2 linked regions of the Telluria mixta genome follow. Each later gene encodes a partner of the first gene's protein in a complex. Links are inferred from orthologs where the notes say so. Each region holds a gene or a part of one and is shown on either strand. Other genes may lie near its edges.

Region 1 (2,987 bases):
TGTAGCCGCGCGCATCCGTGTGGAACACCGAGACGGCCATCGTGCCGATGAAGATCGGGAAGTTCAGCCCGAACGTGGCGATCAGGAACAGCATGCCGAGGAGCGCCATCAGGTCCGGCCGCTTCCACACGTAGCGCATCCCATCCAGCATCCCGCGCCCGCCCGCGCTGCCGGCCGCGCGCGGGTGCGCGTGGAGCTCGTCCTTGCGCAGCCACGTCAGCGACGCCAGCACCGCCACGTACGAGAGTCCGTTGACGATGAATGCCCAGCCGGTGCCGATGCCGGCGATCAGCAGGCCGGCGGCCGCGGGGCCGATCATCCGGGCGGCGTTGAACGACGTCGAATTCAGCGCGACCGCGTTCGGCAGGTCGGCATCCCCGACGAGCTGCGCGACGAACGTCTGGCGCACGGGCGCGTCGAATGCGGACGCACAGCCGAACAGGAAGGCGAACACGTACACGTGCCACAGTTCGACGATACCGGTGATCGTCATCGCGCCCAGCGCGAGCGCGAGGATGCCCATCGCGGCCTGCGTGACCATCATCAGCTTGCGCTGGTCGACATGGTCGGCGGCCCAGCCCGTCCACGGCAGCAGGAGCAGTTGCGGGCCGAACTGCAGGGCCATCACGGTGCCGACGGCCGACGCGTTGTGGTGCGTCAGTTCGGTGAGCACGAGCCAGTCCTGGGCCGTGCGCTGCATCCACGTGCCGACGTTGGAGACCAGGCAGCCGGCGGCCCAGAGGCGGTAGTTGAAATTGCTTAGCGAGCGGAATGCACGGGACATCAGGCGGCAAATGCCGGCATTAGTACCGGCTGGGGGCGATCATCTCCGCGTAATCATACAGGGCCCCGAGGATTTCCTCAGCCCGCTCGTCCGCCGTCTCGGACAGTGCGTCGATCTCCGCAAACAACTGGTCGACCGTGCGCGCACCGCCCGCGCCGTCGAACAGGCGCGCGGCGCGGTGGTCTTCCCATGCCTGCTGCTCGTCGTCGCCCAGCGTGTGCGGGAAGTTGCGGGCGCGGTAGCGGAACAGTAAATGTGACAGGCGCTCGTCCTCGAACGACGGGCGCAAGGTCGCCAGCTTCGGCGCGGCTTCCGCCCGCAGCGATTCCAGCCGGCGCCGGTCGCCGTTCGAGACGAAGCCGCCGTACAGGTCTTCGTCGACGTCGACGGCGCCCGCGACCGCGTCGCGCTGGTACACCTTCTGCCAGATGGCCGCCATGTCCGGCCCGCCCGCCGCGATGCGGGCGTGGGCGAGACACTGTTCGACGTCCAGTTCCCACCGTGCCGCCATCTGCGTGCTCAGGGTTTTCAGATTACCGACCAGCATCGGCGACTTGTTCAGGTGCACGCTCTTGATCGGGAGGCGCGTCATGCCCTCTGGCATCTCGGCGGCGCGAGTGAACAGGCGCTGGCGGATCGCCTCGACGTTCAGGTTGAACAGTTCGGACGGATCGTGGCGGCAGTCCCACACGAGGACTTCATTCTTGTTCGTGGGGTGCGTCGCCAGCGGCCAGACGACGCCGAGGCAGCCGCGCTCGGCCGGGAACATGCCGGAGACGTGCAGGAATGGCTGGCGCAGCGCGCGGTCGAGGTGCAGGCCCATCTGTTCCGCCACCTTGTCCTTGCGGCGCAGTTCGAGGCAGAAGTCGAACAGTTTCGGCTGCTTGCTGCGCAGCAGGCGCGCGAGCGCGATCGTGGCGCGCACGTCGGACAGCGCGTCGTGCGCGGCCTCGTGCACAAGGCCGTTGTCGCGCGAGAGGTGTTCGAGCTTGAAGCTGGGGCGGCCGTCGTCGTGGCGCGGCCAGGTGATGCCGTCGGGACGGAGCGCATAGGCCATGCGCACGACGTCGAGCATGTCCCAGCGGCCGCAGCCGTTCTGCCATTCGCGCGCATACGGGTCCATCAGGTTGCGCCACAGCAGGAAGCGCGTGACCTCGTCGTCGAAGCGGATCGTGTTGTAGCCGACGCCGATCGTGCCCGGTTCGGAAAACGCGGCGCAGATGCGGGCCGCAAATTCGTGCTCGGGCACGCCGTGTTCCAGGCAGTGCTGCGGCGTGATGCCGGTGATCAGGCAGGCCTGCGGGTCGGGCAGGTAATCCGGTGCGGGCTGGCAGTACAGCATGATCGGCTCGCCGATCTCGTTGAGGTCGGCGTCGGTGCGGATCGCGGCGAACTGCGCGGGACGATCGCGCCGCGGTTCCGCGCCGAAGGTCTCGTAATCGTGCCAGAGGAAGGTGTGGTTGCTCATCGTGGCGTCATTCTAACTTGCAAGCATCGCACGGCCTAGCACCGGCTCAATCCGGCTTTGGGAACCTTTGGGAAGTTCAGGTGCCGATGCGGTCGCGGCCTGCTTCCTTGGCGCGGTACAGGGCGGCGTCGGCCGCCTCGATCAGGCCGCGCTCGTCCTGGCCGGGCAGCAGGGTGGCGACGCCGAACGACCCGGTGACGTGCGGCAGCGCCAGGCGCATGTCGTCGAACACGACGGCCTCGCGCATGCGCACACACAGGCGCTCGGCGACCGTCACGGCCTGCGCCTGCGGGGTGGCGGGCAGGATCGCCATCATCTCCTCGCCGCCGTAGCGCACGGCGAAATCGGTCGGACGCAGCCCCGCGCGGATCACGCCGGCGGCCGCGCACAGGGCGGTGTCGCCCGCGATATGGCCGTGCGTGTCGTTGAAGCGTTTGAAGTGGTCGAGGTCGATCATCACGAGCGACAGCGGCCCACTGTCCTGGCGCGCGCGTGCCACCAGCTTGGGCAGCGCGTCGTTCAGCCAGGCGCGGTTGTACAGCCCCGTGAGGCCGTCGTTGAACGACAGCTGGCGGTAGAACTCGCCCAGCTTCTGGCGCCGGCGCAGGCGCGCGTTCGTCGCGCGGATGCGGAACGACAGCAGCCGCAGCAGGTTGCGCGCCACGCCGTTATGGCCGTCGATCAATTGCCACACACGGTCGGGTTCGATAACGAGCAGCGCGCTGTCTTCCAGCG
Region 2 (3,055 bases), 2.0 Mb from region 1 along the record:
AGCACACCCAGCAGGGTCCCATCCGACGTGACGATCGGCGTCTTGAGCGTTTCGAACAGCCGCGTGCCGGGTACGTCGGGGACCGCCACCTCGTCCTCGACCATCAGTGGACGGCCGGCCCGTATCGCGGCTTCGTCGTCGCGCCGGTAGCGCTGGGCCATCTCCGGGCCGAACAGCTCGACGTCGTTTTTGCCGATGATCTCCTCGCGCGGACAGCCGAACAGCGCCGCCATAGGCGCGTTGCAGGCCCGGTAGACGCCTGCGCCATCCTTCAGCCAGATCAGGTCCGGGCTGTTTTCCACCAGCGTGTTCAACTGGGCCTTTTCGCGTTCCAGTTCGGCCGTGCGCAGGCGTACTGCCTTGCGCACCGTTCCCAGCCAGACCAGCAGTACCAGCACGAGCACGCCGAGCGCCAACAGGGTGTCCATTGTGTACCGTGCATAACGGGCGAAGGCGAGCGGACGGCCCATCCATTTGTCGTGCAGCGCCTCGATCTCGGCCGGTGTGATCTGCGCCATGCCGCGTTCGACGAGGGCCAGCGTGGCGGCGTCGCCCTTGCGTACGCCACGGCGCAACTCGCTACGCGTGATCTCGAACGCCTTCACATAGCGGCGGTGCAGATTGCTCCGGTACAACTGGTATTCGGCCGCATGATCTTCGCCGCAGACCAGCTTGATGCTGCGATTGGCCACGGCATTCCACAGGGCGGTATACGTAGGGAAATAGCGCACGCCCGTCACGCCAGCACGCTCCAGGCGCTCGCCGCAGGCGTCGCCGGCCTGGACGCCCACCTCGAATCCCTTCAGGCTGTCGAAGTCGTGGATGCCGGCGATGGACGTGTCGGCGTAGATCGACGTGTGGACCGTGGCATACGGCCTGGAAAAGTCGAAGCGGGCGCGCCGGGCTTCGGTGAGGAAAATGGTGTCGATGACATCCGCCTCGCCACGCTCCAGCGTGGGCTGGACCTCGGGCCAGTCGACGCCGCGCAGTTCGACCGGCACGCCGGTCTTCTGCTGCCACAGGTGCCACATCTCCACGGAATAGCCTTCGAGCTCCCCCTGGAATTACGAATCGCAAAGGGAGGATAGTTCTGGTCCACGACCACGCGCAACGGCGCCGCCACCGCCGTGAGCATCGGGACGGCAAGCAGAATGGCGAGCAGAAGGCGCACGGGAGTGGACATGACTTCTCTCTGGGCGACCAGACGGTCCCCGGACGATAGCATATGTCGTTGCGCGTTCTGCCAGGTCCGGAAAGCAAAAAGGCCCGCTCTCCTGGGAGATGCGGGCCTCTATCGACAAAAATCTTGTCGAGTGGCACTTAGAACGGGATATCGTCATCCATGTCCGAGAAGTTCGGCGCCGGTTTCGGCTGCGGACGTGCGGCCGGGGCCGGCGGGGCCTGGCGCGGGGCCGGGCGGCTCGGCGGGGCGTCGTAGCCGCCCATGTCGTCGCCACCACCGTAGCTGTCGCCGCCGCCCATGCCCTGGCGGCCGCCCAGCATCTGCATGTTTTCAGCGATGATGTCGGTGGCGTAGCGCTCGATGCCGTCCTTGTCGGTGTACTTGCGGGTCTGCAGGCGGCCTTCCACGTAGACCGACGAACCCTTTTTCAGGTACTGGCCGACGATTTCGGCAAGGCGGCCGAAGAACGAGATGCGGTGCCACTCGGTCAGCTCTTTCTGCTCGCCGGTGTTGCGGTCCTTCGATTTGTAGGACGTGGCCACGGCGATGTTGGCGATGGCGTCGCCGCTCGGCATGTAGCGGATTTCCGGATCGCGGCCGAGGTTGCCGACGATGATGACCTTGTTAACTGATGCCATTTTGTAAAGCTCCTTTGGATAGTCCCTGACTCTGCGTGCTGTCTAAGCGTTAGGGAAACATGTTGAATACGGCCCGCTATTATGCTGGTCAGTCGCATGAGAAAGCAACTGATTCCGCACTGATCGGGCACCCGGATTACAGCACCTGATCAGACCTCGAAGATGGGGGCGAAGTGCCCGAATTGGAAGAGATACGCATCAATACAGCCGGACGAAAATTTTTCGGCTTATTTTCGTTTTTCTGGTGAGTCTGCCATTGAATTGCCGGACTCCCGGACCACATACGACACGCGCACGTTGTACCGGAACGGCAGATCTTGACAGGTCGTCATATCATGCTGTTAAGCCTCGCAGACTTTTTCGAGGGCCGGCATACCACTGTAAATAAAAACAGGTAAACTAGTGCGCTTTCCCGTTCGGCCCGCTCACCTGTGCCATTCGTGCGCCGGCCCCGCAACCATTCGAAAGCCTTCAAACAACAATGGAAGAAATCCGTATCCGCGGCGCCCGCACGCACAATCTCAAGAACATCAACCTCGACCTGCCGCGCAACAAGCTGATCGTCATCACCGGCCTGTCGGGTTCCGGCAAGTCGTCGCTCGCTTTCGACACGCTGTATGCCGAGGGCCAGCGCCGCTACGTCGAATCGCTGTCGGCCTATGCGCGCCAGTTCCTTCAGCTGATGGAAAAGCCGGACGTCGACATGATCGAGGGCCTGTCGCCCGCCATCTCCATCGAGCAGAAGGCGACGTCGCACAACCCGCGCTCGACCGTCGGCACCGTCACTGAGATCCACGACTACCTGCGCCTGCTGTACGCGCGCGTCGGCACGCCCTACTGCCCGGATCACTCGGACGAGCCGCTGGCCGCCCAGACCGTGTCGCAGATGGTCGATGCCGTGCTGGCCATGCCGGAAGGGACCAAGCTGATGATCCTGGCGCCCGTCGTGGCGAACCGCAAGGGCGAGCACAGCGACCTGTTCGAGGCGATGCAGGCGCAAGGCTTCGTCCGCTTCCGCATCCAGAGCGGCACGCACGCGGCCAAGATCTACGACGTGGACGACCTGCCGAAGCTCAAGAAGACGGAAAAGCACACGATCGACGTCGTCATCGACCGCATCAAGGTGAATGCCGAGATCAAGCAGCGCCTGGCCGAGAGCTTCGAGACCGCGCTGCGCATCGCGGACGGCCGCGCGGTCGCCTACGAGATGGACACGGAGAAGGAGCACATCTAC

What was found. Proteins that work in one complex are often made in the same cells at the same time.
Region 2: the proteins of sbcB (region 1) and ssb are in contact, whole or in part, in a crystal structure (PDB 3C94), measured with the Escherichia coli proteins. The link is inferred for Telluria mixta from one-to-one orthologs.

Annotation. Positions count from the first base shown.
Region 1 is NZ_CP119520.1:285,938-288,924, reverse strand. The notes cover bases 29-2,944. They hold sbcB (exodeoxyribonuclease I), read right to left. Parts: upstream 2,253-2,944; coding sequence 804-2,252; downstream 29-803. Other genes in these bases: P0M04_RS01300 (GGDEF domain-containing protein), read right to left, coding at 2,329-2,944; P0M04_RS01310 (MFS transporter), read right to left, coding at 29-784. Outside these bases: more of P0M04_RS01310, read right to left, coding at 1-28; more of P0M04_RS01300, read right to left, coding at 2,945-2,987. UniProt on the Escherichia coli protein: Degrades single-stranded DNA (ssDNA) in a highly processive manner.
Region 2 is NZ_CP119520.1:2,283,084-2,286,138, reverse strand. What follows is about bases 72-3,055. They hold ssb (single-stranded DNA-binding protein), read right to left. Parts: upstream 1,822-3,055; coding sequence 1,321-1,821; downstream 72-1,320. Other genes in these bases: uvrA (excinuclease ABC subunit UvrA), read left to right, coding at 2,303-3,055; P0M04_RS10160 (EAL domain-containing protein), read right to left, coding at 72-1,031. Also shown: more of P0M04_RS10160, read right to left, coding at 1-71. UniProt on the Escherichia coli protein: Plays an important role in DNA replication, recombination and repair. Binds to ssDNA and to an array of partner proteins to recruit them to their sites of action during DNA metabolism. Acts as a sliding platform that migrates on DNA via reptation.